Regions from separate parts of the Streptococcus sp. ELY_90 genome, predicted to be linked through region 1. Evidence: predicted binding sites of a transcription regulator. Region 1 holds the regulator's gene; the other holds the start of a gene.
The links. The regulator CtsR, encoded in region 1, represses protease genes until heat stress. The targets are predictions, from matches to a motif close to TTGGTCAAAAAAGGTCAAANA.
Positions count from the first base shown of each region.

Region 2: AC4HAF_RS09080 (ATP-dependent Clp protease ATP-binding subunit) is a predicted target of CtsR. The motif match lies at 4,027-4,047, and genes of this name have one in related genera.

Region 1 is NZ_JBZFUJ010000001.1:55,725-67,943, forward strand. Features, by position in the region: gene AC4HAF_RS00270 (rhodanese-like domain-containing protein) at 1-59, shown strand, start outside; gene AC4HAF_RS00275 (FAD-dependent oxidoreductase) at 75-1,727, shown strand; gene AC4HAF_RS00280 (rhodanese-like domain-containing protein) at 1,720-2,019, shown strand; gene AC4HAF_RS00285 (transposase) at 2,238-2,666, opposite strand; gene AC4HAF_RS00290 (IS110 family transposase) at 2,843-3,409, opposite strand; gene AC4HAF_RS00295 (S66 family peptidase) at 3,759-4,715, opposite strand; tRNA gene AC4HAF_RS00300 (tRNA-Cys) at 5,132-5,202, opposite strand; gene AC4HAF_RS00305 (DNA adenine methylase) at 5,443-6,264, shown strand; gene AC4HAF_RS00310 (DNA-methyltransferase) at 6,296-7,060, shown strand; gene AC4HAF_RS00315 (DpnII family type II restriction endonuclease) at 7,053-7,991, shown strand; gene rpsB (30S ribosomal protein S2) at 8,269-9,054, shown strand; gene tsf (translation elongation factor Ts) at 9,184-10,230, shown strand; gene AC4HAF_RS00330 (CtsR family transcriptional regulator) at 10,449-10,913, shown strand; gene AC4HAF_RS00335 (ATP-dependent Clp protease ATP-binding subunit) at 10,910-12,219, shown strand, end outside.
Region 2 is NZ_JBZFUJ010000016.1:9,121-21,339, reverse strand. Features, by position in the region: gene ileS (isoleucine--tRNA ligase) at 1-583, shown strand, start outside; gene AC4HAF_RS09090 (DUF1827 family protein) at 701-1,003, opposite strand; partial or broken gene AC4HAF_RS09085 (NUDIX domain-containing protein) at 1,071-1,546, opposite strand; gene AC4HAF_RS09080 (ATP-dependent Clp protease ATP-binding subunit) at 1,710-3,977, opposite strand; gene argF (ornithine carbamoyltransferase) at 4,232-5,212, shown strand; gene AC4HAF_RS09070 (DUF1797 family protein) at 5,288-5,518, shown strand; gene AC4HAF_RS09065 (amino acid ABC transporter permease) at 5,810-6,493, shown strand; gene AC4HAF_RS09060 (amino acid ABC transporter ATP-binding protein) at 6,493-7,227, shown strand; gene AC4HAF_RS09055 (FeoA domain-containing protein) at 7,463-7,927, shown strand; gene feoB (ferrous iron transport protein B) at 7,936-10,086, shown strand; gene AC4HAF_RS09045 (FeoB-associated Cys-rich membrane protein) at 10,101-10,247, shown strand; gene AC4HAF_RS09040 (bifunctional methylenetetrahydrofolate dehydrogenase/methenyltetrahydrofolate cyclohydrolase) at 10,371-11,225, shown strand; gene AC4HAF_RS09035 (NAD(P)H-hydrate dehydratase) at 11,222-12,070, shown strand; gene AC4HAF_RS09030 (HAD family hydrolase) at 12,085-12,219, opposite strand, start outside.

The sequences.
Region 1 (12,219 bases):
GTTATGATGTCATCAATGTCAAAGGCGGTATGATGTCATACAAAGGAAAAATCATATAAATGGAGGCTAAATCTATGAAAATCGTTATTGTTGGCGGAGTAGCCGGAGGGATGTCAGCGGCAACCCGTTTGCGCCGCTTGATGGAAGATGCAGAAATCATCGTTTTTGATAAGGGACCTTATGTCTCCTTTGCCAATTGCGGCTTACCCTTTCACGTTTCCGGAGAAATAGCAGAGCGCTCAAGTTTGCTGGTGCAAACACCGGAACAGCTGAAAGCTCGTTTCGAATTGGATGTGCGTCCTGAAACAGAAGTCCTCTCCATTGATCCGGTTAAAAAAGAAGTGACAGCAATGTCAAATGACCGAAAATACACGGAAAGCTATGACAAACTAATCCTGTCACCCGGGGCAAAACCTTTTGTTCCGCCGATGACAGGTTTAGATGAGGCAGAAAATGTCTTTGTACTTCGCAATATTCCTGATTTGGATAAAATTATGGCTCGTCTGGATGGCCTTGCTGCCCGCAAGGCAACTGTTATTGGGGCTGGCTTTATCGGTCTTGAAATGGCCGAAAGTCTGGCTAAAAAGGGCTTAAAAGTAACCATCGTTGAAAAGGCGCCGCATGTTTTACCGCCATTGGACGAAGAAATGGCCGCTTTTGTAGAAGATGAATTGCTTAAAAAAGGCGTTGCTGTTTATACCAATCAATCCGCACAGGCCTTTTCTGATAAGGGTCAGGTCATTGTCTTAGAAGATGGTACAGAACTGCAGTCTGATGTAACCATTCTTTCTGTCGGTGTACAGCCCGAAAATGACTTGGCTAAGTCAGCAGGGATTGCTTTAGGCCTGCGCGGAGGTATCTTGGTAGATGAGCATTACCAAACCAATCAGCCGGATATCTATGCCGTCGGTGATGCTATTGTTGTGAAACAGCAGATTACGGGAGAAGATGCCTTAATTTCCTTAGCCAGTCCGGCCAATCGTCAGGGTCGGCAAGTGGCTGACAGTATCGCTGGTTTGCCGCGTCAAAATAAGGGAAGTATCGGAACTGCTATTGTCCGTGTCTTTGATATGACAGCAGCTTCTGCCGGCTTGAGTGAACGAATGGCTCATAAGCATTTTGAGGATGTGGCAGTTGTCCATACAACCGGCAACGATCATGCAGGTTATTACCCCGGAGCAACATCTATTACCCTAAAATTGGTTTTCAATCCCAAAACGGGTGCTATTTATGGGGCACAGGCTGTCGGACAAAAGGGAGTTGACAAGCGGATTGATATTTTGTCAACAGCTATAAAGGCCGGCTTGACTGTTTTTGATCTGCCCGAGTTGGAGTTCACCTACGCTCCGCCATTTGGTTCTGCCAAGGATCCGGTCAATATGATTGGCTATGCGGCAAGTAATTTGGCTGAAGGGACGAGCGACAATGTTCAATGGCATGAACTCAAGGATGCATTAGCCGCAGGGAAAGTTCTGCTTGATGTTCGGACAGCTTCTGAAATTGCTAACGGGCGTTTTCCTGATGCCGTAACGATTCCGCTTGATGAGCTGCGGGAGCGCTTAGGTGAGCTGGATAAAGACAAAGCCTATATTGTAAGCTGCCACAGCGGCCTGCGTTCTTACCTTGCAGAGCGGATTTTGAAACAAAATGGTTTCAAAGTACAAAATCTGGACGGAGCGTATTCACTGTACAATATGGTTAGACCAAAGGAGATAATTCATGATTAAAGTTGCTGATATTAAAGCCATTGAAAAAGATTTAGAAGCAAAAGCTTTTAATCTGATTGACGTGCGCGAGACAGATGAGTTTGCAGCAGGCCATGTTCCGGGTGCCGTCAATCTGCCTCTGAGCGAATTAGCCAGCCGTTATCAAGAGTTGGCGGCAGATAAGCCCTATCATATCATCTGTCAAATGGGCGGTCGTTCTGCACAGGCCTGTGCTTTTCTGGATAGTAAAGGATATGATGTTACCAACATCAGCGGCGGAACAGGTGCTTGGACAGGCAGCTTAGAGCAATAAAGACGAACACTTTTCAAAAGGTCCGGAAATAGCTTAGGAACAAGCCATGATGACGAGACTTGTTTGGAATAATTAAAATTTGGAACCATAACAAAACCCTTTTTTCTGTTTTATATGTGAACAGAAAAAAAGGGTTTTTTATTTGAAAAAATACAGAAAAAAAGCGCAAAAAATCACTTCCTATGTTATACTGTAATTAAATTTTTTAAGATTTGGTGTTAGAACTGTTGCCTCAGTCCTAGCGCCTTTTCTTTTTGATAAGGCTGGTGGGTAGAGAGTAATTTGTAAATAATTCTGAGTAACTTATGGGCACAGGCAATGACAGCTTTCATCTTACTGCCTCTTAGGGAAATTCGGTTGTATAATGATGAAAAAGCTGGGTCTTTGGAGTGTGCCGCAATTAGTCCAGACATGGTCAGAGCCTGTTTGAGATAATGATTTCCTTGTGTGATATGCGAGGATTTTTTTATTCCTGCACTCTCGTAAGAACCAGGGCAAAGTCCAGCCCAAGAGGCCAGGTGTCCATCTGTTTCAAAAGCATCGACAGTCGGCCCAATCTCAGCTAAAACAGTGGCTACACAGGCTTCACTCACCCCAGGAATGGTTTGGAGCCGTCTCTTTTCTTCAGGGAAACTCCTTTGCGATATAAGCCTGAATTTGGGAGGTTAATTTTTCAATGAGTTCCTGATACATCTGATATTCTTCTAAACTCTGATTCAAGAGGAATCGGTCCTCGACAGATAGTTTTCCATTCATCGCCTCAACTAATTCTTCAGGACTAGCTTTAATATGTCTTTGAAGGCAAGATGAGACACTTTCAGAGTCAATGACCTCTCTCTCCATTGATAAAGAGAGTTAGAAGTGCTTGTCCTGTTTTCGAAAAGACGTCGGAAAGATAGCTGGTCAGTTTAATATTGGCACGTTGAAGAAGGTTATGCATCTCGTTCTTGACTTGTGTTTGACGCTGTTTATAGGAACGCAGACGACGGGTGAGCAAGCGTAACTGCATCACTTCAGGACTTGGGATATAAGAGGGGGCAATCAGACCACAGCGCCCCAATTGTGCGATCCATTCGGCATCTTTCATGTCTGTTTTGCGTCCTGGGACATTCTTAATGTGCTGCGGATTGGCTAAAATGAGAACTAAGTCAGAGTCTGAGAAGATGTTAAAGAGTGGCAGCCAGTACTGACCAGTGGATTCAAAGAAGACATGAGTCACATGGTTTTCCTCTAACCAAGTTAGGGCCTTTTGAAGAGCGACAGTCGTTGTACCGAATGTCTTCTGAATTTTCTTGGGTTTGTTGGTATCAAGCGGACCATCCAGGATACAACAAACGATGGATTTTTGGTGGACATCAATGCCACAGCAGGTTTCAATCATGACTTCCATATGAAAAGCCTCCTATTCTAAACGTGAACAATGGAATAAGAGGCTTTTAGTAATTTTATTTTCACGCTTCCCTGCGTATTCGAGTTCTCTCATGACTCTTATTCATCCAGTTTTGTGTACAGGCTAGGCAAAGCCCTATTAAAGACCACGGATTTGCATTGTTCAACTTTATTATAAGCTGAAGATCCTTTTCTGTCATGAGTTAGCAGGCTATGCCTGCTTAGAGTTTTGTGTCTTAAAACAGCGCATTAGTGACAGGCGGCAAATCAGCTGCTATGCAAGTATATCTGGGGATATTTGCGGATGAAGATTTTGTTTTGGTAGTATGGAGAAATTCCAGACTGTGCAGCTACTCAGTCATCACGGACAGCTGCCTTTGGACAGTATCAATGGTTACCTGAGCACCGATGGTAAAGGTAAACAGCGGCTGTGTATGAGCAAAATCAAGGTCATACATAACAGGAATCCTTTTTAAAACCGGATGTTTATCCAGAATAAAGTGCCAGATATCTTCAGTCATTTGAGCTTCCTTAGGAAAACGTCCAAAGACAACTGCCTGCGGGTCAGGGTAGACCTGCAAAAGAGCAGCCAGATTGCGGGCGACTTCGGTATAATGCTCTTCTTGAGCTCCCTCTAAAAAAAGAACATAGTTTTCTGGTTTAGGTGCAAATTCTGTTCCGCGCAAGAGCCCAAAAGTAGACAGATTCCCGCCGATGATGGTTCCCTGAGCCTTGCCGTCATTGTAAATTTTCCACTCGGTCGGCTTAAAATGGCGCGGCTGGCTGGGATCATACCAAGCATCATCGGACCATTCCCTGCTGGGAACAAGGCTGTAAGAATGTCTGGTAACAGCATTGAGCCACATTCTGCTTTGGTAGTCTTGGCCTTCATTCATCTTAAAACTTGAATAAGAAGGTCCCATATAGGTCTCCATGCCGGTTTTAGCATAGATAGCATTCAAAAGAGCTGTGGTATCAGAATAACCGCAGATGATCTTAGGATGACGCTTTATCAGATCATAATCCAGATAAGGAAGCAGTTCGTTGGCATTAAAGCCTCCGATAGTAGCCAAAATCGCATTAACATGATCTTCGCGAAAGGCGTCGTGCAAGTCAGCCACGCGGCTGGCAATCGAACTTGAATGGAGCAGGTCGCTTTCCATATAATTATTGGAAAAGGAGACGGTAAAGCCTAATTTTTCCAAGGTTCTTTTAGCAGATAAATTAGCATTGAAGCCCCCTAAAAGCTCGATAGAGCTTGAGGGGCTGAGGACTCTGATGTGATCACCATAGGTTAGTTTTTTCATAAATCTTCCTTCCTGGACAAATGACGGTATAGGATAAACTGTTGAGGGTCTTTGACTGCCCTATCGCTAATGAAATCGCTAAAGATAGCATCGCAAGTGCTCCTTGATCCGATTTTTTGCAGCAGCGACAGATGAATCAAGGCCTTGCCAGAAATCTTTGAAAATCCTGCTTAGGGGCAAGGACTAAAAAAGCCGCTCCAGCAGGCAAATAACTCATCTCAGTTATTAAGAGTTTTGTCTATTTCTATTTTATCATCTTGTTGGCCATTTGGGGATAAGTTTTTTGAGAATTTGAAGATTGCCTATATTAAAGCTTGTTTGTCAGACAGGCCTTAGAGCATTGAGCAGAGCGGGGGAAATTTTCTGGACAAAACAAAAACCGAGACGATAAATCTCAGTTTTACTTGTATTTTTTAAGGCGGTAGACGGATTTGAACCGACGATCAAGCTTTTGCAGAGCCGTGCCTTACCACTTGGCTATACCGCCGTAACATTCATTATTTTACCTTAAAAATGTTTGTAAGTCAAGAAACCAATGGTCAATGTCCTGAGGCTAGACAAATACACCGAAACAGTATCTGGATTTTAGCTTAAAAAGGCAGTAGACAAAAATTTACGCTATCTGCTGTAATAAAATATATTAAAAGAAGCTATATATTTTTCATATGTCACAGTATAAAGATAGGATTTATATACGAATAAGATCAATTTTGCTATAATATAATACATGAAACCTTTTACAAAATGGACTGGTGGGAAAAGAAAATTACTGCCTAGTTTACAAAGCTATATGCCAGACAAATTTAATCGCTATTTTGAACCTATGGTGGGCGGCGGAGCTTTGTTTTTTGAACTGGAACCACAAAATGCAGTCATCAATGATTTTAATACAGAGTTAATAAATACATATTTACAGATTAAAGATAAACCAGCAGAATTATTAGATTTACTACGCTTGCATAAGGAAAATAATAGTAAGGAATATTATTTAAAAATTCGCTCGGCTGATCGAGATGGTAGACTAGAGAGAATGTCTAATGTTGAACGAGCCGCTAGAATACTTTACATGTTAAGAGTTGACTTTAACGGTCTTTATCGAGTTAATTCAAAAAACCAATTTAATGTTCCTTATGGAAAATATAAAAATCCCAAGATTGTTGATAGTGATTTGATTTATAGCATCAGTGAATACTTAAATGACAATCAAATCACTATTTTGAATACTGATTTTGAGGAAGCAGTTCAGGATGTAAAAAAAGGTGATTTTGTTTATTTTGATCCTCCTTATATTCCAATTACAGAAACAAGTTCATTTACTTCTTACACTCATGAGGGTTTTTCTTATGAGGAACAGATTAGGTTGAGGGATACATTCAAATATTTGAATGATAGGGGAGCATACGTTATGCTTTCTAATTCTTCAAGTTTTTTAGTTGAAGAACTCTATCAGGAGTTTAACATCCATTATGTTGAAACACAGAGAACTAATGGGGCAAAAAGTTCAAGTAGAGGTAAAATTTCAGAAGTTATTATTACAAACTATGAGTAAAAAACGGATATAAATATGGAGGTGTGTTATCATGATAAAACCATATTATCATAGGGATAAAATCATTCTTGTACATGCTGATATATTTGATTTTTTGAAGAAGGTAAAATCTGAAAGTATGGATATGATTTTCGCAGATCCACCATATTTTTTAAGTAATGGAGGTTTTTCTAACTCAGGTGGGCAGGTGGTATCTGTTAATAAGGGAGAATGGGATCAGATATCGTCTCTTAAAGAAAAACATGATTTTAATCGTCGTTGGATAAGACTTTCCAAAAAAATTTTGAAGGCTAATGGGACTATTTGGATTTCTGGAAGTTTGCATAATATTTACTCTGTTGGTATGGCTTTGGAGCAAGAAGGTTTTAAAATATTGAATAATATTACATGGCAAAAGACCAATCCAGCACCTAATTTATCTTGTCGCTGTTTCACGCATTCAACTGAGACTATATTGTGGGCTAGAAAAGCAGATAAAAAAGTTAAGCATTTTTATAATTATAATTTAATGAAAAAAATTAATAACGGAAAACAGATGAAAGATGTTTGGATTGGAAGTTCGACTAAAAAAAGCGAAAAGTGGGCAGGAAAACATCCAACTCAAAAACCGGAGTATTTACTAGAACGTATTATTTTAGCAAGTACTAGGGAGGGAGATTATATATTAGATCCCTTTGTTGGAAGCGGTACAACAGGAGTTGTTGCTAAGAAGCTTGGAAGACGATTTATCGGTGTTGATTCAGAAATAGATTATTTAAGAATTGCACGAACAAGATTGGAAAAAGTACATGACTAATAATATAGACAATAATTTGAAATATAATGTTTTTGATTATCTTAATTTATCTTCTGAAGACAAATTAGAGTTTTTCATGGAAACTCGTTCATCTCTGAGTTTTCTCGCTTCTTATTGGTTTAATTTTGATAATGTTAAAGCCAATATTTCTACTTATGATGAACCGGATTTATATACTTTGGACTATTTAATTGGGAAATCAAATCAAGAGATTGATAATTTTTTTAAAGAACGACCGGATTTATTGTTGTTGCTTCCTAAACTTTTGGGGATCAGGGATAATAAATTCGAAAAACCAATTCGGAATAAAATTTTAAAAATTCAAGATGTTTCAGGTGTTTATACCTTGGACTTTAAGGATATTGATCTTGATAAGTTAGATCTTTATCTTCAGTTCTTACATGATAGTGGTTTGGATTGGGTTTTCAAAATTGGATTAAGGAAATCAGTTCACGATTATGCTGTAGGCGTAGAAGCTGGTATGGATTCTAATGGTCGAAAAAATAGAAGTGGAGATATGGGCGAACTATATTTGGAGACAGCTTTGAAAAAAATTGGGGAAGCAAAAGGCTGGCTAGCCCATGGTCAGTCGACTCGCAGTAGTATCAAAGAATGGTATGGAATTGATTTAGATGAGAGCTTTCAAAATCGTCGTTTTGATGGATCGCTATTTAATCCTATACGAAAAAAATTGTATTTGTTTGAGGTGAATAATTTTAATTCTAGTGGTTCTAAGTCAAAAGCTTCAGCGACTGAGTTTAAAGATTTACATGATCGATTCAGTAGGACTAACCATGAGTTTATCTATATTACTGATGGAAAAGGATGGGATAGTGATAGGTCACATTTGATTGAGGCTATGGAATATATCGGTAAAGTCTTTAATTATAGAATGATTGAATCTGGCTATTTAAATAGCTATCTTGAATAATACTGACAAATAAATCATTATTTTAGCGGATATTTAGCTATTGTTTAAATATCTGCTTATTTTATTAAGGAGTGAAAATTATGAAAGGAATTTTTCGTAGCATGACGCAGTATTGAAGTAGAATTCTCTTGCATTTTTTTCTTAATTTTGATATGATAGTAAAGTCGCAGAAATGCGGTAATACTCATCTTAGATGAATTGTGGTCTGGTTGCCCTTAAGGTTGGGCTGCAAGCTGAAGTCTGAGAGAGGCGAAAAAACAACAAAGGAGAAATACTCATGGCAGTAATTTCAATGAAACAACTTCTTGAGGCTGGTGTTCACTTTGGTCACCAAACTCGTCGCTGGAACCCTAAGATGGCTAAGTACATCTTCACAGAACGTAACGGTATCCACGTTATCGACCTTCAGCAAACTGTAAAATTGGCTGATCAAGCTTACGACTTTGTTCGCGATGCAGCAGCTAATGATGCGGTTATCTTGTTTGTCGGTACTAAAAAGCAAGCTTCAGAAGCTATTAAAGAAGAAGCAGAACGTGCTGGTCAATTTTACATCAACCACCGTTGGTTGGGCGGTACATTGACAAACTGGGATACTATCCAAAAACGTATTGCACGTCTTAAAGAAATTAAACAAATGGAAGCTGACGGAACTTTTGAAGTTCTTCCTAAGAAAGAAGTTGCCCTGTTGAACAAACAGCGTGCCCGTCTTGAAAAATTCTTGGGCGGTATCGAAGATATGCCTCGCATTCCAGATGTTATCTACATCGTTGACCCGCATAAAGAACAAATTGCTGTTAAAGAAGCTAAGAAACTTGGTATTCCTGTTGTAGCAATGGTTGATACCAACGCTGATCCGGATGACATTGATGTTATTATCCCGGCAAATGATGATGCTATCCGCGCGGTTAAACTGATTACAAGTAAACTGGCTGATGCTGTTATCGAAGGCCGTCAAGGTGAAGACAGTGTTGAAGCGGTTGAAGCAGAACTTGCAGCTGACGACACACAAGCTGATTCAATCGAAGAAATCGTTGAAGTTGTTGAAGGTTCAAACGAAGACTAAGTCATCGATATTAAATGTGTTAATAAGGTAAAATGCTTTATTTTACCCATCTTTAATCATAATAATGTACATAACCTAAGGGGCGGGGCCTAGCCCTCCCCTTTTATCATTAAAATTGGAGGAATAATCATGGCAAATATTACTGCAGCTCTTGTTAAAGAATTGCGTGAAAAAACTGGTGCCGGTGTAATGGATGCTAAAAAGGCATTGGTTGAAGTTGAAGGAGACATGGACAAAGCGGTTGAGCTTCTGCGCGAAAAAGGAATCGCTAAGGCAGCGAAAAAAGCTGACCGTGTTGCTGCCGAAGGCTTGACAGGCATTTATGTTAACGGCAACGTGGCAGCTATTGTTGAAGTCAATGCAGAAACTGACTTTGTTGCAAAGAATGCTCAATTTGTTGAATTAGTTAATGAGTCTGCAAAAGCTATTGCAGAACAAAAACCTGCCAACAATGACGAAGCTCTTAAAGTGACTTTGGCTTCAGGTGAAACATTGGAAGCTGCCTATGTTAATGCGACAGCAACAATCGGTGAAAAAATTTCTTTCCGCCGCTTTGCCCTTGTTGAAAAAGCAGATGACCAAGTCTTTGGAGCTTACCAGCATAATGGCGGTAAAATCGGTGTTGTAACAGTGCTTGAAGGTGCAGACGAAGCCCTTGCTAAACAAGTAGCTATGCACGTAGCAGCAATGAATCCGACTGTCCTTTCTTATCAAGAATTGAGCGAAGAATTTATCCATGACGAATTGGCTCAAATGAACCATAAGATCGAACAGGACAACGAAAGCCGTGCCATGGTTGATAAACCAGCACTGCCGCTTCTTAAGTATGGTTCAAAACTGCAATTAACCGATGAGGTTATTGCTCAGGCCGAAGAAGATATCAAGGCTGAGCTTAAAGCTGAAGGGAAACCAGAAAAAATTTGGGATAAGATTATTCCAGGTAAAATGGGCCGCTTCATGCTTGACAATACCAAAGTTGACCAACAATATACCTTGCTGTCCCAAGTTTACATCATGGATGACAGCAAGACTGTTGAAGCTTACCTTGAATCAGTAAACGCTAAAGCGATCAGCTTTGTCCGTTTTGAAGTTGGTGAAGGTATCGAAAGAGCTGCCAATGACTTTGAAAATGAAGTTGCTGCAACAATGGCTGCTGCCTTGAATAATCAAGACTAACTGTTAATTTGAAACAGAAATAAACATCGGGATCCCTATGGGATTCCGATTTTATAATGTCATCCTGTTGCGGGCGCAGTTTTAACTGCACTCAAAGCTGCTTAAAAGGCGCCCTTATCAGAGATTTAGAACTTTCAAGGCTCTTGCTTTCCAAATGTATTATTTTTCGGTATAATAAGGTCAGTTATAGTCAAAGTGACTGGGAAGGAGTCGAGATCATGACATCAAAAAATACGTCTGACAGTATTGAAGAATATATCAAAAAAATACTGGCTCAGTCTGGTTTTGCAGAAATTAAGAGAAGTGCTTTAGCGGACAGTTTCAGTGTTGTTCCCAGTCAGATCAACTATGTGATTAAAACACGTTTTACCGAGAGCCGCGGCTACCTTGTCGAAAGCAAACGGGGCGGCGGCGGTTATATCCGCATTGCTAAAATTCGTTTTTCAGACCAGCATCAGATGCTTAATAATCTGGAAGCAAATATTGGCGAGCAGATCAGTGAGCAGGTTTTCACCGATATTATCCAGCTCCTCTTTGATGAAAAAATTATCAGTGAGCGTGAGGGAAATATTATCTTGTCGGCTGCCGGAGATGACGTTCTGGGTGCAGACAGCCCTAAAATCCGAGCCCGTATGCTTCGTAAAATACTACAACGTTTAGACAGAAAAGGATACCATCTATGACCGATTATTCATTGAAAATGCAGGAAGTCTTCCGACTGGCTCAGTTTGAAGCTGCCCGCTTTGAAAGTGCCTATCTTGAAAGCTGGCATGTCCTCCTTGCTATGGTTGAAATTGACAGCTCAGTAGCCGGCTTGAGTTTTGCTGAATTTGGGGACGATGTCCAGTTTGAAGATTACCAGGCGGCAGCTGTTTTGGCGGTTGGACGAAGACCGAAAAAACCAAGCGGTGATATAACGCTGCTGGAGCAATCCAATGCCCTGAGCCGAACCTTGACAGAGGCTTATGCTATCAGTCAGGCAACTCATGCCAAAGAAGTGGGAACAGAGCATGTTTTATTTGCCATGCTGCTCAATCCCAATCTGCTGGCAACGCGGATTTTAGAATTGGTCGGCTTTCAAATCAAAGACGATGGCGAATCTGTCCGTCTGCTTGATTTACGCAAGGCTGTTGAACGCTATGCAGGTTTTTCAAAAGAGGATATCAAAGCCATTTTTGAAATGCGCAAGCCTAAGAAAAACAAGACGAACGGTCAGTTTTCAGATTTAATGAAACCGCCCAGCATGACAGGTGAACTGGCAGATTTCACACGGGACTTGACCGATCTGGCCCGCAAAGGACGCTTAGAGCCTGTTATTGGCCGGGAAAAAGAAATTTCGCGCATGATCCAGATTTTAAGCCGCAAGACAAAAAACAATCCGGTTTTAGTCGGTGATGCCGGAGTTGGTAAAACAGCACTGGCTTACGGTCTTGCTCAGCGCATCGTGGACAGTGCCGTGCCTTTTGAATTGGCAGATATGAAAGTCTTAGAGCTGGATATGATGAGTGTTGTAGCGGGAACGCGTTTCCGCGGTGACTTTGAAGAACGCATGAATCAGATTATCGCGGATATTGAGGCAGACGGGCACATTATCCTCTTTATTGATGAGCTGCATACCATTATGGGCTCTGGCAGCGGAATTGACAGCACGCTTGATGCGGCCAATATTCTCAAACCGGCCCTAGCGCGCGGTACGCTTAGAACGATTGGTGCAACGACCCAAGAAGAATACCAAAAGCATATCGAAAAGGACTCTGCTCTCTCCCGCCGCTTTGCTAAGGTAACTATTGAAGAGCCCAGCGAAGAAGAGGCCTATCAGATTCTGCTTGGCTTAAAGAAAAATTACGAAGACTATCACCATGTGACGATTTCTGATGGAGCTGTCAAAACAGCAGTTAGAGCAGCGCATCGTTACCTGACCGGCAAGAACTTGCCTGATTCAGCTATTGATCTCTTAGATGAGGCCAGTGCTGCGGTACAGGGATCGGT
Region 2 (12,219 bases), on a different contig from region 1:
TCGGCGTCAAATGCAGACGGTCTTCTACGATATTTTGGTTAAGATTACAAAACTGCTGACACCGATTCTGCCGCATACCAGCGAAGAAATTTGGTCCTACCTTGAACATGAAGAGGAAGAATTTGTGCAGCTGGCAGAAATGCCTGCAGCAGAAGATTTTACCAATCAAGATGAAATCTTGGATACCTGGGATGCTTTCATGTCACTTCGCGACCAGGCGCAAAAAGCACTTGAAGAAGCCCGCAATGCGAAGATTATTGGTAAATCTCTCGAAGCGCATTTAACTGTCTACGCCAGCGAAGAAGTCTATGATCTTCTTACGGCTCTTGACAGTGATGTGGCTCAGCTGCTTATTGTATCACAGTTAACTGTAACACGAGAAGCAGCACCAGCGTCGGCACTTGCTTTTGATGATGTGGCATTTACTGTTGAGCATGCTCACGGTGACGTCTGCGATCGCTGCCGCCGTGTGGATGAAAGTGTTAAAGAACGCTCTTATAATGCGGTTGTTTGTGATCACTGTGCAGCTATTTTAGAGGAACATTTCCCAGAAGCTGTTGCTCAAGGATTTGAAAGTAAATAATGAAAAAGACTTGGAGACTATCTTCAGTTAATGAAGATGAGAACCAAGTCTTTTTTTATCTAAATGTGCCGTTGCAGTCCCAAAGAAAAAAGCCAGAAACAACTGTTTCTGACTTGACTAGCTAATTATCGGAATGGAAATCTCGATCAGATTTGCTGTATGCAGGGTTTTTAACTGATCTAAAAGAATAATATTTTTATCGATTTTACGCTTGAGGAAAAATTCTCGGATAGCTTCAATTTCACTGTCTTTAATAGCACGATGTTTATTTGAAATTAAGAGTTCATAATGTTTAGGGGCCTGGGTAAAAATAACATCAGTATTGCCGGCTGAATAAGTTTCAACAAGTGTCGCATCTGTATGCTGCAGCTGATTTTTTACCAAGCGCTGGTGGCTGCTGGTCGTGTTGATCAATCTCATAACTTTCCTCCTGTAGTAGTGTCGTAATAATATTATAGCATGATTTGAGGCGAAATGTTATCTGAATTTAGTTTTTCTGGTGCTCTTTTTGCCAGCAGTCAATGCCCCATTTGTGGCTGCCGCGTTTTAATTTTTCCCTGGCTTCTGCCAGAGAAAACCAGGCCAGATGATTGAAATCTTCAAGAGGCTTGCCAACCTTGGTAAAACTTGTTACCTCATAAATATAAGCAGGATTGTAAAAATAAGTATTCCTGTGACTGGAATAAAAATATTCATCTGCCTGACCATAGTACCGGCCGATAACAGCGGTAAATCCCAATTCTTCAAGGAGTTCTCGTTCCAAAGCCTGCAGCTGATTTTCTCCTTTTTCGATTTCACCGCCCGGTAAAAACCAAGCTCCGTTTGGCGCCTGAACAAGAATAATTTTCTCTTGACTGGGATCAGCAATCACTGCATAAACCCCAAAGCGTTCTTTGTAATGGACGTCTGCTTTTTTTTCGCCGAAAGTTGGATGGTTCATGTTGTCTCCCTCCAAATAATCATGTCAATATTGCTTATTATTATACTAAAAAACGATTTCTTTGCCTAGTGCGTTTGGAAAAGAAAGGTCAAGATAATGAGAAATTCAAGAAAAGACCAGAAGCCGCAAGCTATTCCCTATAAAATAAGAGGCTGGGATTTTGTCTGACCCCAGCCTCTTATGACGTTATTCCGATTCTGAAGCAGTATTGGCTACTGTTTCCACTTTATTATTGGCAGGCTTGATGCTGATAGCGCCTTTGCTGGTCAGGACAGCTTTTAAGTTCTTTTGATCAGGATTTTCAAGGTAGAAGTCGGTAATAGCATCTTCAATGTAATCTTGAATAGTTCTGCGAAGCGGTCTTGCACCCATTTTTGGATCATAGCCAAGATCAACCAGTTTTTCCTTGACCTTGTCCGTAACATCAAGGTGAATGTCATTAACTGACAAACGATTATTAACATCATCCAGCATCAGGTCAACGATCTTAAGCAGGTTATCCTTGCTCAGTGCTTGGAACTCAATGATACCGTCGAAACGGTTCATAAATTCAGGACTGAAGAAGTTGCCCAATTCACCCAGAACAGAATTTGTCCGGCCTTCTCGGCTGGCACCAAAACCAACACTGGCTTCAGCTGTTCCTGTACCGGCATTGGAAGTCATGATGATGATAGTATCCTTGAAGCTGACCGTGCGGCCCTGACCGTCTGTCAAGCGGCCGTCATCCAAGACTTGCAGGAACATGTGCATGACATCCGGATGGGCTTTTTCAACTTCATCAAGCAAGATGAGAGAGTAAGGATTGCGGCGGACTTTTTCTGTCAGCTGTCCGGCTTCTTCATAGCCTACATATCCCGGAGGAGCTCCGACCAGTTTAGCGACAGCGTGTTTTTCCATGTACTCACTCATATCAAAGCGAATCATGCTGTCCGCAGATCCAAAGAGCTCAATAGCTAATTGCTTAGACAGTTCGGTCTTACCGACACCGGTAGGTCCCACGAAGAGGAAGCTGCCGATTGGCCGGTTAGGTGTACCCAATCCTACGCGGTTGCGGCGGATGGCTTTAGCAATCTTGTCAACAGCTGCATCCTGTCCGATAACGTGCTGTTTTAAATCATCCGCCAGATGGATTAATTGAGACTGTTCTTTTTCTTTGAGTTCACCAACCGGAATGTTTGTCTTTTGCTCAACGATGGCTTCAATATTTTTTTCTGTGATGATTGGTGTGTTTTGTTCATCAATCTTAGCAGACTGCATTTCCTTATATTTAGCGATCTGATCGCGGAAGTAGGCTGCTTTTTCATAATCTTCATCACGGGTTGCCTGAGCCTTGAGATTTTCAGCTTCAGCCAAGCGGTGATCGATTTCTTTAGGATCTACAAAATTAAGGGTCAAATTCATCTTAGAACCGGATTCGTCCAGCAGGTCAATAGCCTTGTCCGGCAGGAAGCGGTCCTGAATATAGCGGTTAGACAGAGTAGCAGCTGCTTCAATGGCCTCGTCAGTATATTTGACATGGTGATAATCTTCATATTTCGGCTGAATGCCTTTGAGAATGGTGATTGTTTCTTCAACACTAGGTTCATCAACCTTGACAGGCTGCATCCGGCGTTCCAGTGCGGCATCTTTTTCAATGATTCGGTATTCATTGAGTGTTGTCGCACCGACCAGCTGGAGCTCTCCGCGAGCCAGAGCAGGTTTCAAAATGTTGCCGGCATCCATGTTGCCGTCACCGGCAGAACCGGCACCGACAATTTCATGAATTTCATCAATAAAGAGAATGACATCTTTGCGCTGACGGATTTCTTCCATCAGTTTTTGCATCCGTTCTTCAAACTGCCCTCTGATCCCTGTACCTTGAACGAGACTGACGACATCTAGGCGGATGACATTTTTGCCCTGCAGTTTTTGAGGGACAGCATTGTCAACAATTTTTTGAGCAAGGCCTTCGACAACCGCAGTTTTACCGACACCGGGTTCTCCGATGAGAACCGGATTGTTTTTGGTTCGGCGGTTAAGAATTTCAATAACCCGCGTAATTTCTTCATCACGGCCGATAACAGGATCAATTTCACCCTTGCGGGCAATATCGGTTAAATTGATACCAAATTCTTCAAGCAGCCCGTTTGGCCGTTGAGGAGCCTGCTGGCGAGGGCCGCCGGGGCGCCGATTGTTTCCGTTGCCGCCATTGCCGCCGCCGGACTGAGTCTGCGGAGAATTAGGCAGGTCCTGATTGAAGGCTCGGAAATTATTTAAATCCCCAAAGAAATCATCAAAGAAAGGATTCATTGATGAAGAATTTTGATGGGAAAGATTATTTAAAAAGCTGTTTTCAGGATCTGTTTTCATAATTTGATAGCAATTTTGGCAGAGATCAACCTGCTTTTGCTGACCGTTCACACTCGTATACAAGTGGATAGTCGCTTCATTTAAATTACAATTTTGACAGAGCATAATGGCTACCTCTTTCGTCGTAGAATACAAGTTTTGACTATTAAAACATTTGGTCAATAATGGTCAAACTTTATATGTTAATTATAGCACCATTTAAACATAAATCAAGTAAAAAGATTGAAAGTTAAACCTTTGATAAAGTTTAGATAAGGGATTGTCATACAGCATTTGCTGAGCTTAAGCATTTAAAAAAGAAACTTGACAATTATGAATAAAAATGTAAAAATATAGTATAAAAATACAAGGAGATTCAAATGACAGCCACAAAATCATTTTTAAAAGAGATAGATTATACGAAAGAAGAACTGGAAGCTCTTATTGACCTTTCTCTACAGTTTAAAAAATTAAAAAAGGAAAGAATTCCTCATAACTATTTGGACGGTTTAAATATTGCTCTTATTTTTGAGAAAACCTCAACGCGAACCAGAAGTGCCTTCACTGTTGCCGGTCAGGATTTGGGAATGAATGTGACCTATTTGGGCAGCAATGAGATACAGTTAGGAAAAAAAGAGTCGGTTGCTGACACGGCTAAGGTCTTGGGTTCCATGTTTGATGGCATCGAGTACCGCGGCTTTAAGCAGGAACATGTGGAGATGCTGGCTGAATTTTCAGGGGTTCCTGTGTGGAATGGTTTGACAGATACCTGGCATCCAACCCAGATGATAGCTGATTTTATGACAGTCAAAGAGCATTTTGGTCAATTAGATGGCCTGACACTGGCCTATTTGGGAGACGGCCGCAACAATGTTGCTAATTCCCTGCTGGTGACTGCGGCTATCTTAGGAATTAATGTAAAGATCATTGCTCCCAAAGCCCTGCAGCCGAAAGCGGAGATTGTTGCTCTGGCTCAGCAGCACCAGACAGGAGGAGACATTACCATTACAGATGACACTACGGCAGTAAAGGGTGCTGATATTCTTTATACTGATGTTTGGGTCTCAATGGGAGAAGAGGTGGATTTCAAGGCAAGAATTGATTTGTTGATGGACTACCAGATCAACCAATCGTTGCTCGATAAGGCGGCTAATGCTGAAGCAATTGTTTTACATTGCCTGCCTGCTTTTCATGATACCAATACCGAAATAGGTCAGACTATTTATGAGCAGTATGGCTATAAAGAACTTGAGATTACAGATGCTCTTTTCCAGAAATACAGCCCGGTTATTTTTCAGGAAGCTGAAAATCGTCTTCATTCTATCAAAGCCATCATGTATCAATCCCTAAAAAATATCTAAAATGAATGATTTTACTGTTTTTTTGCCTTATTTGTGTTAAAATAAGAAGAGTTAAAAAACGAATAGGAGAATATCATGGAATCACATTTAGTGAGAATTATTAATCGTTTAGAATTGATGACGACTGATGACAGTAATTTGAAACGCCATTTTGAGCGTGACGGCGCTGTTGTTGCTGAAGTTTCATTTAATAATGATCCGGAAAACGGTCCTGTGTTTACCCTGCGGGATGTTGCAGCGCGTGAGACTTATACGTTTGACAGTATTGATCTCATCGCTATGGAAATTTACGATTTACTCTACTAATCATACAATCACAAAGAGAGGTTGGGAGACAATTCCTAACCTCTTAATTTGTATTTAGCAGGAATAACTGCAGCTAAAAGCAAGGGGTTCTTACAATAGATCCGGCTAAGCTTTGTTTTTCCTGCTCAATTAAGAAAGCAGGGACCTGTATAAAAACTATCGGTCTGTTTTTTAGTTTTTACTAGTCTGCTTTGCGGCAGCTGCTGATATTTGGCAAAAGCGCCGGAAGATGGCTTGTATTTTTATTCAAATTATAATATAATATTTCATATCATTTTAGAGGAGTAATCAATGGATTTTTCATTTTTACCCAAGTATTGGGCTTATTTTAATTATGGGGTGCTTGTTACCATCATGATCTCGGCATGCGTAGTATTTTTCGGGACCATTATCGGTGTTTTGGTGGCCTTGATTAAACGCAGCAATATTAAATTTTTAAATTGGCTGGTGTCCTTTTATGTCTGGATTTTCCGCGGAACGCCTATGGTTGTTCAGATCATGATTTCTTTTGTCGTTTTGCACTTTGCCAATATGCCTATTGTCAAATTCGGTGTTTTGGATTTGGATTTTTCACGGCTTTTGCCGGGGATTATCGTTTTATCGCTGAACAGCGGTGCTTATATTTCAGAAATTGTCCGTGCCGGTATCGAAGCGGTGCCCAAAGGACAGCTGGAAGCTGCGTATTCGCTGGGAATTAAACCGGTCAATGCCATGCGTTATGTTATTTTGCCGCAGGCTTTTAAAAATATCTTGCCGGCTTTGGGTAATGAATTTATCACCATTATCAAGGACAGCTCACTTTTACAAACCATCGGTGTTATGGAGCTGTGGAACGGTGCTCAGTCAGTTGTGACGGCAACCTATCTGCCTTTGACCCCGCTTTTATTTGGAGCCTTTTATTATTTGATGGTGACGACACTGATGTCAGCACTGGTCAAATCACTTGAAAACCGCTTTGGTAAAGGAGACAGCTAATGTCAGAAACACTCATCAGTATTAAAAATCTGCACAAATCTTTCGGTAAAAATGAAGTCCTCAAAGGAATTGACCTTGATATCAAACAAGGAGAAGTTCTGGTGATCATTGGTCCGTCGGGTTCCGGGAAATCAACGTTTTTGCGGACCATGAATCTTTTGGAAATACCAACTAAGGGACATATTACCTTTGAGGGTGTGGATATCACAGATAAGACCAATGATATTTTCAAAATGCGTGAGAAGATGGGAATGGTCTTTCAGCAGTTTAACCTCTTTCCTAATATGACTGTTCTTGGCAATATCACATTGTCTCCGATTAAAACGAGAGGACTCAGCAAGGCTGAAGCCGAAGAGAAAGCCTATCAGCTCTTGGATAAGGTCGGCTTGCGGGACAAGGCTGATGCCTACCCTTCAAGTCTTTCAGGAGGGCAGCAGCAGCGTATTGCTATCGCGCGCGGATTAGCTATGGATCCGGATGTCCTTTTATTTGATGAACCGACTTCAGCCCTTGATCCGGAAATGGTTGGTGAAGTGCTGGGTGTTATGCAGGATTTGGCTAAATCAGGCATGACCATGGCAATCGTTACGCATGAAATGGGCTTTGCACGTGAAGTTGCTGACCGTGTTATCTTTATGGATGACGGTGTCATTGTTGAAGAAGGATCGCCTGAGGCTGTCTTTGAAAATACTAAAGAAGAACGCACCAAGGATTTCTTGGGAAAAGTCTTATAAGCCAGTGAACAGGAGCCGGAAGTGATTCTTCCGGTTTTTTTACGCTTAGAAACGGCAGACCGATAATAATTCAGCGGCAGGATATTTTAGCAGATACAGGTCTGTAAAAGCGCTCTTTTGTTAGCCTTGCTGCGCTTAATCAGTTTATTTCAAGGTGTCAGAAATTGCCAAATTATGGTATACTGAGGGTGTAAAATTTTTAATTTTATCAAGAATATTAATGGAGGTCAAAAATTTGATTCTGCAAGATGCACGTCCCAATATTCCTTACAAGATTGTCAGTATCAATCTGCCGGAAGCCAGCATAAGGCATCTTTCTAATCTGGGCTTAAAGGTTGGCGGCCGGGTTGAATTGATTTCAAAGACAAAATCCAGTGCTATTGTCATGTTAAAATCAAGCCGTCTTGCTTTTGATGACTCCATTTTGGCTAAAATAGATGTCAGCGAAGATAAGGAAAAGGCAGAGACGCTGCCCTTATCAGAGCTGCCGGTAGGGCAGTTTGCCTGTATTGATAATATTTTTGCTGTCAATGAGGCCAAACGCCGTTTAATGGATATGGGACTGACCCGTCATACCAAGGTTTATCTCCGCAAGGTAGCTCCTTTGGGAGATCCGATAGAAATTAGCCTGCGCGGCTATGAGCTGACGCTTAGAAAATCTGAAGCGCAGATGATCAGCGTTGTCAAGATAGATGGATAGGAGGAAAGATGACAGAAATTGCTTTGATTGGCAATCCCAACAGCGGAAAGACCAGTCTTTTTAATTTGCTGACAGGCACCCGCCAGCATGTTGGAAACTGGCCGGGCGTAACGGTTGAGCGTAAAAGCGGGCAAGTCAGAAAACTAAAAGATGTCACGGTACAGGACTTACCAGGGATTTATTCCATGTCTCCTTACAGTCCGGAAGAAAAAGTGGCGCGTGATTACCTGCTCAGCAACCATGTGGATTCTATCTTAAATGTCGTTGATGCGACAAACTTGGAAAGAAATCTGTATTTGACAACCCAGCTGATTGAAACGGGTATTCCAGTAACAATTGCGCTAAATATGAGTGATGTTTTAAAAAGTCAGGGAAAACTAATCAGTGTCGAAAAATTAGCTTATCAGATGGGAGTTCCGGTTGTTGCTACCAGTGCTTTGAAAAATACTGGTATTGACAAGGCTCTTAAAAAAGCCAGCCAAACAACTAAAACCAGTGTTGACAGCATTCAGTACCCAACCTATGATGCTAAATTTGAGGCGGCCATTGCTCAGATTACAGAAGTTCTCGGCCAGACGGTTCCCGAGCGTTCTCAGCGGTTCTACGCTATAAAGCTGTTTGAGCGTGATCGTTTGGTTGAAGAAGAGCTTGATTTATCTGCCTTTCAAAAGAAAGAGATTCAAGACATTATCCAAATCACAGAGGAAATCTTCACAGAGGACTCAGAATCGATTGTGATCAATCAGCGCTATGCCTTTATTGAACGTGTCAGCCAGATGGCTCAAAGTCAAAGCAGCGACTTTAAGATGTCTGTATCTGACAAGATTGACAAGGTCGTAACCAATCGGATCTTGGCACTGCCGATTTTTGCGGCTGTCATGTTTTTGGTTTACTACCTGTCTATTCAAACGGTGGGGACTATCGGCACCGATTGGGTCAATGATGTACTATTTGGCAAATATGTTCCTGATTTTGTGGCTGGGATTCTGGAGAGTTTAAAAGTAGAAGCTTGGCTGCAGTCGCTGATTATTGACGGTATTGTAGCCGGTGTTGGGACAGTGCTCGGTTTTCTGCCGCAAATATTTGTTCTTTTTGTCTGTCTGGGAATTTTAGAAGATATCGGCTATATGAGCCGGATTGCCTTTGTTATGGACCGGATTTTCAGGCGTTTCGGCCTTTCGGGCAAATCGTTTATTCCCATGTTGATTTCAACAGGCTGCGGAGTTCCCGGGATCATGGCCAGCCGAACCATTGAAAATGAACGTGATCGGCGTATCACCATCATGACAGCAACTTTCATGCCCTGTTCGGCCAAGCTGTCCATTATCGCCTTGATTGCAGGAGCCTTTTTCCCGCATAATCCTTGGATTGCTCCCAGTGCTTATTTTCTGGGAATGGCTGCTATTATTTTATCAGGGATTGCGCTTAAGAAAACGAGTTTTCTCGGCGGCTATACCAGTCCTTTCATTATGGAGCTGCCCGGTTATCACCTGCCAAAAGCTGACGCTGTCCTGCGTTATGCCTTTGGCAAAGCCATGAGCTTCATCAAGCGCGCGGGAACCATTATTTTCAGCTTAACGGTCTTAATCTGGTTTATGAGTTCTTATAATTTTGCCTTTCAGGCCGTTGATACGGAAAACAGTATCTTGGCTGGTCTGGGCCATCTGCTGGCATGGATTTTCACACCGCTTGGCTTTGGCAACTGGAAGGCAGCAGTAGCGGCTATTACCGGTCTTGCAGCTAAGGAAACGGTTGTAGCAACCTTTGGCATTCTCTACCATAATCCTAATGCGACAGAAACCACACATGCGCTTTGGACCAGTCTTCAAGGGGATTACACAGCTCTTGCTGCCTATTCCTTTTTAACCTTTAATCTGCTGTGTGCGCCGTGCTTTGCGGCTATCGGAGCGATCCGGCGGGAAATGGGGAATCTCAAGTGGACCTTAGCGGCAATTGGTTTTCAAACCGGTCTTGCCTATCTGGTCAGTCTCCTTATTTATCAAGTGGGGCTTGTGTCTTTTTATGGCAAACCTTTCTCCCTTTGGACCGGCGTAGCTGCTGCAGTGTTTGCAGTCATGCTTTACTTCATTATGAGAAAACCGCGTCAAATTAAAGAAGAAATCATTACTTTGGACAATTTAGGTCTCATTCACGACTGATAAAGGAGAATCAGATGTCAACGATTATTATTGCCCTGCTGATTGCGGGCGCTGTCTTTTTGGGCATGCGCCGCTATCTGAAACAAAAAGGTTCCTGTGGGGATTGCAGCTGTGCCTGCCCCATCAAAGAGGAAATGAAGAAATCAGCTAAATCGAACTAGCAGAATCTTTTGCCGGAAAAAGTAGCCCTTTGAACGGCTTATAAGATTTAAATATAAGAAAAAGAGAGGCTGCGGCTCTCTTTTTTTGATATAATAGATTTAGTTTTATTTCAGGAGAAAAAGATGACAGATATTATTGACGGTAAAGCCTTAGCACAGCAGATGCAGACGCAGCTGGCTGAGAAAGTTGCGCGCATGCAGGAAAAATACAATCTTGTTCCGGGGCTGGCAGTGATTTTAGTTGGAGATAATCCGGCCAGCCAGGTTTATGTCCGCAACAAAGAACGCGCCGCTAAGAAAGCGGGTTTTAAAAGCGAGACAGTACGCCTGTTAGATGCCATCAGCGAAGAAGAATTAATTGATGTGATTGACAATTATAATCAAGATCCGTCAATTCACGGTATTTTGGTTCAGCTGCCCCTTCCTGCTCATATTAATGATAAAAAGATTATTCTGGCTATTGATCCGCATAAGGATGTTGATGGCTTTCATCCTATGAATACAGGCCATTTGTGGAGCGGCAGACCGGTTATGGTTCCATGCACACCGGCGGGCATCATGGAAATGCTGAGCGCTTATCAGGTGGATCTTGAAGGCAAGCATGCGGTGATTATTGGCCGCTCAAATATTGTCGGAAAGCCGATGGCACAATTATTGCTGGATAAAAATGCAACGGTTACTCTAACGCATTCGCGGACACGTCACCTTGCTCAGGTGGCAAGACAAGCAGATGTGCTGATCGTTGCTATCGGTCAGGGCAATTTTGTAAGCAAGGATTTTGTCAAAGATGGCGCAGTCGTGATTGATGTCGGCATGAACCGTGATGATAAGGGCAAGTTAGTTGGGGATGTTAAATTTGATGAAGTCGCCCAAGTTGCCAGTCTGATTACGCCGGTTCCGGGAGGTGTGGGTCCTATGACCATCACTATGCTTTTGGAACAAACCTATCAAGCTGCTCTTAGAAGTGTGGGAAAATGATAATTGATGAAAAACTAGCTCAAAAAATTATTCAGCCGCGTCCTCTTGAAAGTCACAAGGGGACTTTTGGCCGTGTTCTTTTAATTGGCGGCAACTATCCTTACGGCGGTGCCATCATCATGGCAGCTCTTGCCTGTGTTAACAGCGGAGCTGGCTTGGTTACGGCTGCGACACATAAGGATAATATCACAGCCCTGCACAGTCATCTGCCTGAGACTATGGCTTTTGATATGGCAGAAAAAAACCGCCTGTCAGAACAGACAGCTGCGGCTGATGTGATTCTTATCGGACCGGGTTTGGCTGAGGATACTCTTGCTCATCAAACCTTTGACTTAGTTTGGCAGTCTCTCAAAAAGCATCAGATCCTGATTATTGACGGCTCTGCTTTAAACCTGCTGGCTAAGAAAGACAGCATTCAATGGCCGACTAAGAACATTATTCTCACCCCTCATCAGAAGGAGTGGGAGAGGCTGTCTAATCTTGCTATTTCCGAACAGACTGAGGCTAAAACAAAAACAGCGCTAGCCCGTTTTCCAAAAGGAACCACCCTAGTCGCTAAATCCCATCAAACGAAAATTTATCAAGGCAACCGTGTCGGAGAGCTGCATGTCGGCGGTCCCTATCAAGCAACGGGCGGTATGGGAGATACCTTGGCAGGTATGATAGCGGGCTTTACTGCTCAATTTAAATCCGATCTTTTTGAAACTGTCGCAGCAGCAGCCTATCTTCACTCTGCTGTTGCTGAGGCGCTGGCCCGGACTGCTTATGTTGTTTTACCCACAAGGATCAGCAAAGAACTGCCAAAGTGGATGAAAGAGCTGAGCAAGGGCTCTCTGCCATCGTAGAAAATCAGCACAGCCTATTCTTTTAAATACTGGTAAATATCACTGTAGTCTGTAATCAGCTGATCAGCTGCGCTTAAATCCTGGCGAGGATAATCCGAATTGGCAAAGCCAAAACAGTACATACCGGCAGCTTTGGCAGCCCGAGTACC